One region of the Serratia sp. GW822-FHT06D09 genome, then DNA from elsewhere that is predicted to be linked to it. Evidence: predicted binding sites of a transcription regulator. Region 1 holds the regulator's gene; each other region holds the start of a gene.

What was found. The regulator Fur, encoded in region 1, represses iron uptake genes when iron is present. The targets are predictions, from matches to a motif close to ATAATAATGAGAACNACTATCAA.
Positions count from the first base shown of each region.
Region 2: a site for Fur is predicted at 1,567-1,589, ahead of AC1RKG_RS08765 (TonB-dependent siderophore receptor). Genes of this name have one in related genera too.
Region 3: a site for Fur is predicted at 1,964-1,986, ahead of fepD (Fe(3+)-siderophore ABC transporter permease). Genes of this name have one in related genera too.
Region 4: a site for Fur is predicted at 939-961, ahead of AC1RKG_RS01945 (TonB-dependent receptor domain-containing protein). Genes of this name have one in related genera too.

Region 1 covers NZ_JBXALO010000005.1:46,097-49,226, forward strand. The annotation lists gene ybfE (LexA regulated protein) at 1-115, shown strand, start outside; gene fldA (flavodoxin FldA) at 345-884, shown strand; gene fur (ferric iron uptake transcriptional regulator) at 1,204-1,650, shown strand; gene AC1RKG_RS13475 (glycosyltransferase) at 1,855-3,130, opposite strand, start outside.
Region 2 covers NZ_JBXALO010000003.1:227,539-230,668, reverse strand. The annotation lists gene AC1RKG_RS08775 (LysR family transcriptional regulator) at 1-351, opposite strand, end outside; gene AC1RKG_RS08770 (SDR family oxidoreductase) at 496-1,383, shown strand; gene AC1RKG_RS08765 (TonB-dependent siderophore receptor) at 1,633-3,130, shown strand, end outside.
Region 3 covers NZ_JBXALO010000009.1:63,740-66,869, forward strand. The annotation lists gene fepG (iron-enterobactin ABC transporter permease) at 1-869, opposite strand, end outside; gene fepD (Fe(3+)-siderophore ABC transporter permease) at 869-1,942, opposite strand; gene entS (enterobactin transporter EntS) at 2,077-3,130, shown strand, end outside.
Region 4 covers NZ_JBXALO010000001.1:413,166-416,295, forward strand. The annotation lists gene AC1RKG_RS01940 (serralysin family metalloprotease) at 1-773, shown strand, start outside; gene AC1RKG_RS01945 (TonB-dependent receptor domain-containing protein) at 1,094-3,130, shown strand, end outside.

The sequences.
Region 1 (3,130 bases):
CGCGGATGCGGTGGACGCCCTGAACAAACTGGCGGAACAGCGTAATATCAGCCGCAGCGAGCTTATTGAGCAAATGCTGCTGGCACAACTGGCGGACGAGCAGCCAGAACATTGATCATTGCAGCCGCACATGCGGCGCGGCGTTAAGGATGACGCCCGATCAACACCGCTTTATTCCACCCGGCATCGCATTAAAGTGATAAATACCCGGGGTAAATTTCTGGCATGATACGCACTTACCGGTAAGAGATAATCTCTTGCCATGGCATCATTTTAATCGGTGTTATCGTAGTCTACGCTAACATCGTGAATGCAATTTATTGAATTTAAAGGTTATACGCGATATGGCTAATGTAGGCATTTTCTTTGGCAGCGACACTGGCAATACCGAAAACATTGCCAAGATGATCCAGAAAATTCTTCAGCAGCAGTTTGGTAAAGAGGTGGCTGAAATTCATGACATCGCCAAAAGCAGCAAAGAAGATCTGGAAGCTTTCGATATCCTGCTGCTCGGTATCCCAACCTGGTACTACGGCGAAGCGCAGTGCGACTGGGACGATTTCTTCCCAACGCTGGAAGAAATTGACTTCAACGGCAAGCTGGTTGCGCTGTTCGGCTGTGGCGATCAGGAAGACTACGCAGAGTATTTCTGTGATGCGATGGGTACCATTCGCGACATCATTGAACCGCGTGGCGCCGCGATCGTAGGCCACTGGCCGACCAAGGGTTACCACTTTGAAGCGTCCAAAGGCTTGGCCAACGACAGCCATTTCATCGGCCTGGCCATTGACGAAGATCGCCAACCTGAGCTGACCAACGAACGTGTTGAAGGCTGGGTAAAACAAATCGTCGAAGAGCTAAGCCTGGCCGAAATCGTCGGGTAACGCCAAAGGTTGAACAAAAGCCCTGCAAAGTGCATAGTGTGCCGGCAGGGCCATCATTGGCAGTACAAATTACTGCAATAGAAGCTACAGATTTGTAACTTCCCACACCATCAAGGTAGACTGAGTTTCCGGTTTATCCCATTCATCAAGACGTTGCATGTATAACATGCAATTGTGCAATTATAGCTTTGTTAACAACCGGCGGTTTCCATTTAGAGCAACCGGTTCTATAATGAGACGCAATTAACTCTTTGTGCCGACCGATGCCAAAGGCGAGAACGCCTCAACTTGATTAGCATAGTAACAGGACTGAATCCGCATGACTGACAACAACACCGCATTGAAGAAGGCCGGCTTAAAAGTCACGCTTCCGCGACTCAAAATCCTGGAAGTACTGCAAAATCCGGAATGCCATCACGTCAGTGCGGAAGATCTGTACAAAAAACTGATAGATATGGGCGAAGAAATTGGCCTGGCTACGGTTTACCGCGTACTGAACCAATTTGATGATGCCGGCATTGTGACCCGTCACAACTTCGAAGGCGGCAAGTCCGTGTTCGAATTGACCCAGCAACATCACCACGATCACCTGATTTGCCTGGATTGCGGCAAAGTGATCGAATTCAGCGATGAGTCTATCGAAGTGCGTCAGCGTGATATCGCCAAACAACACGGCATCAAGCTCACCAACCACAGCCTGTACCTGTACGGCCACTGTGAAACAGGTGACTGCCGCGAAGACGACACCCTGCACGACAAAAAATAATGTCCTAACCGGCATTGAAAACCGCCTTAACGGCGGTTTTTTTGTGCCTGCGATAATAGGATAAAAAATCCCCGGACAGGCCGGGGAAAGTTCACAGCGTTAAATACAACAATTGCAGCGGCACTTCTCTACAGCACTTCTCTCGCTTCCCACTTACACTCACAGCACTCCCCCACCCGCCGACACGCGGATGAGCAAACCTCTTCACAGCTCATACTCAAGAAACAGCAACCGATCAAAAAACAGCGACCAGGCGTGATCGAATACACCTCGAACACGGAACCCCTTGTTCAGATAGATTTGGCTGGCATCACTGCGTTGCCATACGCACAGCACGATATTTTTCGCCTGGTGCTGTTGTGCTCGCTGCCTTATCTGCGCAAACAGCTGGTTAAAATGCCCTAGCCCGCGGAATTGGCTCTCAATCGCCAGACTGCAGATGAAATAGTCATCCTCAGTGCACTGGCTTTGGACAAAGCTGTCATAAGCCTCATCAAGCGGCCTTATTTCATCGCGATAATGATAATCCGCTTCTATGCCATACAGCTCGCTAATGGTGGCCGCATTAAAAAAACCGACAAACTCTCCACGCCGATCGTAAGCTACCGTGATCAGCCCCAGATAAGGCTCAATATTTTGCGCCTGCTGTAATGACACCAGATCCAGCCCGGCTCGATTGCCAACAGAACAGTACTCAAGGTAGCTGGTACTGAAAATCAGCTTCGCCATACGGGTTTTATCTGTTTCACTCGCCTGGTGTCCAGGCAGAAAATGCAATGCCCCACCCGGCTCCGGCAAAACCGCCCCCCCTACCCCAGCGGTCGGACACCAGTAATTACCCGCCGTAATCTGCCGCCGGTTATCGGCGATCAGGTACTCGCCAAATAGCTGGTTTACCCGATCAAGCGTGCGGTCATGGGAAAGTACGGAATAATAGTGGTAATGGTCAATATCGGAACGGATCTGCGCTGGATAGGCCATACGCGGCACTTCATCAACGGTAAATATTTCCGCATAACGTGCCAGATCCAGCGGCTGCTCAAGCTGCCAGTCCACCTGCTCCAGCCGGCTGACGCATTGCCGGTAGCTGTGTTGCTCTTCCTGCGACAGCGGTAGTCGTTCATTGGTGATCACATCCTCCAGCAGACGCATTCCGCGAATACCGCAGGTGACGGCCTGTGGGTGCGCATCATAATGGACGCCATAATCCTGGCAGAAGCGATCGTGACTGAGGAAAGAGCGGCCTATGTGGCGACTCCACAGCTGATAAAAGGGATCAAACAGTTTGCGTTCATAATCCGAATTCTTGTCCGGGACTTCGCCGCTTTCCGCCGCAAAGATCTGATCCAACCCCGCCAGCATTCGGCACAGTGAGATATCGCCCTTGCGGCTGACTATCATGCCGGTTTCATCGAGAAACAGATTCAACCAGCTGACGTGGCTGACCTCGCCCTCAGCCAGGAACTGAAGATAATCAGGC
Region 2 (3,130 bases), on a different contig from region 1:
CAGCTTGAGGATCACCGGTAAAGCATGCAGACGACCGTAGGCGGCAGGAAGATCGATACGCACCCTTCCCCGTGGCTCGGCATTTTCGGCCTGCATGGCAAGCTCCGCCTCTTCCAGCTCGCCCAATACGCTGGTGCAGGTGCGGTAAAAGGTTTCCCCCGCGTCGGTCAGTGAGAGACGCCGCGTGGTCCGGTTAAACAAGCGAACCTGCAGCCGGCTTTCAAGACGGGCAATGCCTTTGCTGATGGCGGAACCGGTCAAATTCAGGCGTTCTGCGGCGGCCGTAAAGCTGCCCAGATCGGCTACGCAGACAAACAGATCGATACCTTTGAGTCGTTCGGAAGAAAACATAGCCCGTCACCATTAATGAATTTAATTCCATAAACTCGGTAATTTATAGCCTAAATAGGAAATTTATTCCCCGTAAACTCGATCTGGTAATACATCCTCAGGGCCAGGCCCGATTCAACCACAGACCATGACAAGGGTTTATTGATGAGCATAAACAAACCAAGGGTGCTGATTACCGGCGCCACCGGCCAGATAGGCGGCGATACTTTGCGTAACCTGCAGGCAGACACCACCATTGCGCTGGTGGCGGCGGTACGCTCCCCGAAAAAAGCCGAGCCTTTTACCGCTCAGGGCATCAGCACCGTTATTATGGATTTTGATCAAGAAGAAACGCTGGCGCCGGCGCTGCAGGGTATTGACCGCGCCTTTCTGGCGACCGGCTATACCGTCGACATGCTGCGCCAGAGCAAGGTGTTTCTCGATAAGGCGAAACAGGCCGGGGTGCAGCATATTGTGCACCTCGGTGCCTGCGGCCGCGACGACACCACCATTGCTCACTGGGCCTGGCATCAATTGATCGAACGTTATATTGAGGCATTGGGTTTCAGCTTTACGCATTTGCGGCCGGAGTGCTTTATGCAAAATCTGATCGGCTACGGTGGCATTCCCGCGGTGGTCAACGGCGTCATTCAGCAATACACCGGTGATGCTCCCTTCAGTTGGGTCGACGGCGAAGACGTCGCGCTGGCGGCAGCCTGTTCACTGCTGCACCCTGAACAGCATGCGGGCAAAACCTATCGACTGGGTTATGACGCCAAATCCTATGGCGAGATTGCGACCATGTTGACGGAAATACTGGGCCAGCCATTTCGCTATGAAGCGCTCGATTACCGGATTTTCCTGGAGAACATGCGGCAATCTGGCGCCGAAATGGCTTATATGAACTGCGTTGGCGACAATCTGCGCCGCATTGCCGAACGCGATATTCCCGGCGTTGAAGAAACCTTTGACAACTTCCCGACAATTGCCGGCAAAGAGCCGGTTCGTTGGCCAGAGTTTATCCGCAAACACCGGGCCGCTTTCGCCTATTAATTCCTTTTTTATCTGGCCCGTTTGGGGAAAACCAGGCGGGCTTTAGCTTTACATCTGCCCTGCGACACTTAGGCTCACCATCAGAAAAATTTTTTAAATATAAATTTATCAATCAGATAAAAACACACCCCGCCCGAAACGACATTGTGGAGATATTGTGAATTTGCACTTTCCTTACAATAAATGAGAATAGTTATCGTTATCATAATTATTCAATAATATTTGCACATACTTTCAGGGATAAGATGCATGATTTACACACACTCTTTCAAATTGAAACCAGGCGCGATTTTGCTGGCGGGATTAATTAGCGGGAGCGGCTATGCTGCCGATGATTTGGCAGCGGAAAGTGAGGAAATGGTAGTTTTGGCGCCGGCGGAAGAACAATTAAAACAGCAGCCTGGCGTTTCCATTATTACCGCCGAGGACATCGCCAAGGATCCGCCGGTCAACGATTTATCCGACATCATCCGCAAAATGCCCGGCGTGAACCTGACCGGCAACAGCGCCAGCGGCAGCCGTGGCAATAACCGCCAGATCGATATACGCGGCATGGGGCCGGAAAACACGCTGATTTTAATCGACGGCGTCCCCACCACGTCGCGCAATTCGGTTCGCTACAGCTGGCGCGGCGAAAGGGACACCCGCGGCGATACCAACTGGGTGCCGGCGGAAATGGTTGAGCGCATCGAAGTGCTGCGCGGGCCTGCGGCGGCGCGTTACGGTTCCGGTGCCGCCGGCGGCGTGATTAATATCATCACCAAACGCCCCACCAATGACTGGCATGGCAGCCTGTCGCTGTTTACCAATCAGCCTGAAAACGACAAGGAAGGCGCAACGAAACGCACCAACTTTAGCCTCAGCGGCCCGTTGGCCGGCGACGCGCTCACCATGCGCCTGTACGGCAACTTTAACAAGACCGACGCCGATGCGGCGGATATCAACACCGCGCAAAACGGTTCCTATGCTGCCGGTAGCGAAGGCGTACGCAACAAAGACGTCAACGCCCTGTTCTCGTGGAAAATGACCCCGACGCAGATCCTCGATTTTGAGCTGGGCTATAGCCGCCAGGGAAATATCTACGCCGGTGATACCCAGTACAGCAACGGTAATCTCAGCCCGAACGATCTGGTTTCGTCGCTGTACGGACAAGAAACCAACCGCCTGTATCGCCAGACTTACGGCATCACCCATAACGGCATCTGGGATTGGGGCCAGTCACGCGTCGGCGTTTACTACGAAAAAACCAACAATACCCGTCTTCAGGAAGGCTCTACCGGGCGTGTCGAAGGGATGATCAATAGCGACCAATTCAACACCAGTCGGCTGAAAAATGTCAGAACCACCGGTGAAGTGACGCTGCCGCTCAACCTGTGGTTCGAACAAACCATGACCCTGGGGGCAGAGTGGAACCGTGAGCAGCTCGACGATCCGGCCTCTATGCAGGTCACCGATGCCAGCGGCGTCACCATCGGCGATATCTCCGGCGATCCTTCCGGACGCAGCGCCAAAAACAGCGCGGAACTCAGCGCCCTGTACTTCGAAGATAATATCGAAGTCTTGCCCGGCACCCTACTGATCCCCGGCATGCGTTTTGATTATCACAGCAAATTCGGCAGCAACTGGAGCCCAAGCCTGAATGCCTCGCAGGAACTTGGCGACCATTTCAAACTGAAAGCCGGGATCGCCCGCGTCTTCAAAGCCCCAAACCTGTATCAGTCCAGCGAAGGCTACCTGCTGGCCACCC
Region 3 (3,130 bases), on a different contig from region 1:
AACAGGACGCTGCGGTTGGCGCACAGGCGTCGCGCAATCTGGGGGGCCACCAGCGCAATAAAGGAGATCGGCCCGGCGACGGCGGTGGCGGCGGCAGTCAGGGTAACGCCGACCAATAACAGCAGCACGCGTGAGCGCTCCACCGGCACACCGAGTGCGCAGGCGGTGTCATCGCCCATCTCCAGCAGCCGCATGCGGCGGGCCAGCATCAACAGCAGCAGGCAGCACAGCGCAATCACCACCAGCACCGGCAAACTTTTCGCCCAGGTCACGCCGTTGAGCGAACCGGCGCTCCACAGTCCGGCGGTCATGGAGGATTCCAGCGAAGCGCTGATGATCAGCCAGGTATTGCCGGCCACCAGCAAGGCGCGAACGGCAATACCGACGATAATCAAACGGAATGACTCGACGCCGTTGCGCCATGCCAGCAGATAAATCAGCGCGGCGGTCAGCAAGCCACCGGCCAGTGCCCCGGAGGTGATGCCGAGAATGCCGCCGTTAAACAGCACTATCGCCACCAGTACGCCGCTGTAAGCGCCGGTATTAAAACCGATGACGTCCGGGCTGCCGAGCGGGTTACGCAGCAGCGATTGGAAGATGGCGCCGCTGATACCGAGCGCGGCACCCAACAACAGCGCCATTATCACGCGAGGCAAACGCCACTGGGTAACGATCACCGCCAGGTTGGCCGGGCCTTCACCGCGTAAGGCGTCAATCACCTGCAGAGCGCTGAGCGACAAAGCGCCGGAACCCAGGGCATAAATCGCCAGTGCCAGAGCGGCAAGCAACAGCAGCAGCGCGGTTAGCGCCGGGCGCGACAAGGCACGCATCTTGTGGTTGGCCATCAGACGGGCTGCGGACATCGACATTAGCGCTGCCTCCTGAACATATGGCGTTGGCGCACCAGCATGATCAGCAGCGGTGCGCCAATAAGCGCGGTGACGATGGAAACGCGCAGTTCACCGGCGACCAGGAAGCGGCCGATCAGATCGGCGCTCAGCAGCAGGATAGGGGTCAATACCAAGGTCCACGGCAGCATCCAGTGCAACTCGGAGCCGGCCAGTCGCCGGGCAATGTGCGGCATCATCAGCCCGACAAAGGCTATCGGACCAACGGCGGCGGTGGCGCCACCGCACAGCAATGTGATCGCCAGCAACCCCAGCAACTGGGTGCGGACGATGCCGGTGCCCAGCGCGGTGGCTAACTCATTGCCCATACTCAGGCTGTTCAGCGATTTGCTCATCCACAGCGTGATTGCTGTGCCCAGCAGGATCGGCAGGGCAACGGTGCGCACCACCTGCATATTTTGAATATCCAGCGAACCGGCCTGCCAAAAACGCAGCTGATCGAACACCAGCGGGTTCAACAGGGAAATGCCGGATGTCATGCCTTCCAGCACCGCCGCCAGCGCGACGCCGGCCAGCGTCAGGCGAACCGGGTTCAGGCTGCTGCCGCCCAATGCGCCGATCAGCGCCACCAGCAGGGCGGCAAACATCGCGCCGGCAAAGGCGAACCACAGATATTCGCCGACGTGAGCGGCACCAAAGAAAGTGATGCCCAATACCACGGCAAACCCCGCGCCGGCGTTAACGCCGAGAATGCCGGGGTCGGCCAGCGGATTGCGGGTGAGGGTTTGCATCAGCACGCCGGACAGGCCCAGGGCGATACCCGCGAGCACGCCGATCAGCGTGCGCGGCAGCCTGGCGTTGGTAATGATGGTGCAGTCGGCGCCGCTACATTGGCCGTTGAGCGCCTGGATAACCGTGTCGAAGGGGATAGATTTGGCACCGAGCGACAGGCTGAGCAGCATGACGACCAACAGGGCGCAAACGGCAATCAGCAAGCCAAGCAGCTTGCGACGAAATGAGCGGGGAGTGCCACCCGCAAGACGATCCCTGGACAGCGGAATGGACGGTGTGCAATTGCGTGTAATCCGTAACATAACAATCCATTATTTGATTGAATATGAATGATATTTATTATCATTATTGATTGTTTTCATCTATGGTACCATGAGTCCCTTCGCTATTGCAGCACAGACGCTGCCCCTTTTCTTTAGTTGTGGTGAGAAAGCTAATGAGTAAGCCCTCTATTTTGCTTGATTTTGGCCTGCTTAAGACCAATAGCGCCTTTCGCGCTGTGTTCTGCGCGCGTTTTATTTCCATTCTGGCGCTCGGGCTGATGGCCATTGCCATCCCGGTGCAGATCCAGGCCCTGACCGGGTCGACGCTGCTGGTCGGGTTGTCCGTGACGCTGGCCGGCAGCGGCATGTTTGCCGGTTTGCTGATGGGGGGCGTACTGGCTGACCGCTACGAGCGCCGCCGTCTGATCCTCTTTGCCCGTTCCACCTGCGGTATTGGGTTTATCGGTCTTTGTTTAAATGCCGCTTTACCTGCGCCGTCATTAACGCTGATTTATCTGCTGGCGGTTTGGGACGGGTTCTTCGGGGCGGTAGGCGTGACGGCGTTGCTGGCGGCGACACCTGCGCTGGTTGGGCGTGAAAATATCGTTCAGGCCGGTGCCATCAGCATGCTGACGGTGCGTTTTGGCTCCATTCTTTCCCCGGCGATCGGCGGGTTGGTGATTGCCAACGCCGGCGTGACCTGGAACTACGCTTTGGCGGCCTTCGGCACCTTGCTGACGTTGATCCCTTTATTGCAGCTGCCACAGCTGTTGCCACCCCCTCAGCCGCGTGAGCATCCGCTGCGCGCACTGGCCGGCGGATTTGGCTTCCTGTTTCGTAACCGGGTGATTGGCATGGTGGCGCTGATCGGCGCGTTGCTGACCATGGCCAGCGCGGTGCGAGTGCTGTACCCGGCGATGTCCGGCATGTGGCAGGTCAGTGCGGCGCAGCTGGGCTTTATGTATTCCGCCGTGCCGCTGGGCGCGGCAATTGGCGCCTTTACCAGTGGCCGGGTGGCGCACGTGGCGCGGCCGGGCTGGATGATGCTGATGACGGCGATTGGCGCGTTTGTCGCTATCGGCCTGTTCGGCCTGATGCCCTGGTACGGTCTGGCACTGTTCTTCCTGGTGGTGTTTGGCTACCTGAGCGCATTGAACTCATTACTGCAGTACGGGCTGATTCAGAACCTGACGCCGGATGCTTTCCTGGGGCGCATTAATGGCCTGT
Region 4 (3,130 bases), on a different contig from region 1:
GCTATTGGGATGAATCTGTCACCGGCGGCGATCACGGCGGTTATTATTCCGCGGCTCCGCTGGTCGATGATATTGCTGCCATTCAGTATTTATATGGTGCCAATACCACCACGCGCACCGGTGACACGGTATATGGATTCAACTCTAATTCCGGCAGAGATTTCTACACCGCGACGGACAGCAGCCAGAAACTGATTTTCTCCGTCTGGGACGCGGGCGGTAACGACACCCTTGATTTCTCAGGGTACTCGCAAGACCAGCGTATTAATCTGACCGAAGGCTCGTTCTCTGACGTAGGCGGATTGAAGGGCAATATTTCCATTGCCGTAGGCGCTGTCATCGAAAACGCCATTGGCGGTTCGGGGAATGATGTCATTGTCGGTAACGACGCCGCCAATATTCTTCAGGGCGGCGCGGGGAACGACGTTATTTACGGTGGCGGTGGGCAGGATCAGTTATCCGGTGGCAGCGGCAGTGATATTTTTGTTTTCTCCGCCGTGAGCGATTCACCGTTCAAATCACCGGATAAGATCCTCGACTTTGAAACCGGTATCGACAAGATTGACCTGTCTTTCTTTAATCAGGGCGATAACGGTACCGACTTTATTCATTTCGTTGACAGCTTCAGCGGTCAGGCAGGTGAGGCCACGTTGACGTATAATTCACAAAGTGATTTTAGTGAATTGGCATTGAATATAAGTGGTCATGCGACACCAGACTTCCTGGTGAATATCGTAGGCCAGGCAAATACCGCCACTGATTTTATTGTTTAATTCTGTCACGGTGGGCTATGCCCACCGTTTTATTACGGTTTTATTCCCCTGCATCCCACAATGTCTCTTCGCCACATCGGCTGCCGACGCCGCTTTGTAAGGATTTCGTAAGCGATTTGGAAGTATCTCATCAATGTATTTAATAAGGTTATAACGACGTTGCTTATGGTAAGCATTGTCATTATTATCAATTTACTGAGTCTGCGAAGAAAGACCTTTATTTTAGCATTATTAATTTCTTTTAATACCTTTTAACTCGGTTAAACCCGAGTGGTGAAGCAACTGCGAGCGAATACTAATAATTAATGCAGGGCTAACACATGTGCAGAACTTTTAATTGCCGGGGAATTATCGGGCATTCCGCCTTATGGGGTGCGTTAATCGCCAGTGCCTTTAACGCCAATGCGGAAGTTAAGAAAACCTCATTAGAAAAGACCACGCAAAGTGAAGAAGAAATAACGGTAGTGGCGCCGGTTATTGAAAATAAATCGGGGACAATCACCACTATTACCGCGCAAGACATGCAGAAAAAAGGGGGCAATGATTTCGGCTCGATTATGCGCTACGAACCCTTGATCAGTGCCACCGGTGTCAGCGGGGGCTCATCATCGGGGAAAAGCGGTTTCGATCGCAGCGGGTATACCGGTTATAACATCCGTGGCCTGGAGAGCAATCGCGTCGGATTGGACGTCGACGGCATTCCACAGCCTGATGCCACCGGACGCAGCTACGTCAGCCGCGCCGGGCTCAATACCTTTGGCATCGGCAGGGACTATATCGACCCTTACATGTACGGCCAGGTGGAGATCGAATCGGGCGCAACCTCGATTGAACGCAGTAACACTTCTATTGGCGGCGCCGTTTCGTTTTTACCGAAATCAGCCGATCAGTACCTTTCCCCCACCAAACAGTCCTACTTTGGTTACCAGAGCGATTACGATTCGTCCAATCGCAGCTGGCACAATGGCATTACCGCCGCTGCGGGCGATGAACAACTGCGCGGGGTGTTTGTTTACAGTCGCCGTGACGGCCAGGAAACGCGCAATAACAGCGGCACCCACCAGGCCTATCCGGCCAACTGGCACACCAATGCGCTGATGGCCTCCGGTATCTGGCAACCGACCGACGAGCACAAACTCACGGGCACGGTGGATTACTATGACAAAACCAACCACACCCATTACGACAGTTGGAACTCGGCCGGCAGCGCCATTCTGGGGACCGCCCAACAGCAAAGCAATACGCGCCGTTGGGGAGTGAGCCTGAAAGATGAATGGACGCCGTACAACGATTTTGTCGATACCCTGACCTCAAAAGTCTATTACCAACAGACTCAGGCGCATGACAACACCTATATGCCCACCAGCACTGGCAGCATGGAACGGGTTTACTCCGACTACAACGTCAACACCTATGGTTTTGAAACCCAGATAGCCAAAACATGGGGACGGCACACGCTGAGCGGGGGACTCAATGCAAGGTTGACCGATACCGAGCGACCGTTCCGTGAAGAGCCTGCACCCAGTGCATTTACCGCCATCATGCAGCCGGAGTCCGACAGTCGCAGCTATGTGCTGGGCGGTTACGTGCAGGACAGGATCCAGTTTGATCTCGACGGGCACGGCTTTGCCGTGGTGCCGGGTGTGCGCGTGGCTCACCAAAGCACCAAGCCGCAGAATCTGAGCAGCCTGACTACCGGCAGCACGGTGCTGACGGAGTCCGAGTTGGAAACGCTGTACGGCAAAAGCAACACCGATACCCAGGTCCTGCCGTCACTCAGCTTCCAGTACAATCTGACGCCGACGTTGATGACTTATCTCCAGTACAAACGCGGTGCGCAGTTCCCGAACGCCAGCCAACTTTATGGCTCATGGAACCTCGGCTCCAGCTACGCAGGCACCGCGCAGTATGCGTTGATCGGCAACGCCGATCTGAATACCGAGACCAGCAACAACCTGGAATGGGGCGTGAAGGGAGAGGTTGTCGAAGGCGTGACCCTGCGCACCTCGCTGTTCTACAACACCTATAAAAACTTCATTGCCTATACCCGCTATCAGCGCGCCAGCAGTCCGGACAAGTTTGCTAACGTGCCGTCCAATATCTACACCATTTATCAGGCAGAAAACCGCGACAAGGCCTACATCTACGGGGGTGAAATCAGCACCCGGCTGAATTTTGGCACCTGGTTTGAGCAGGTTAACGGCCTGAGCGCCAACTTTGCCCTGGGGTATAACCAGGGCAAGTCCAAGTCCAGTTACTCCGGCGATAAATATGTCGATATCGACAGCGTTGCGCCAATGAAGGCCATTGTCGGCGTGGCGTGGGACGATCCGGCGAAACGCTACGGCGCTGCGGTG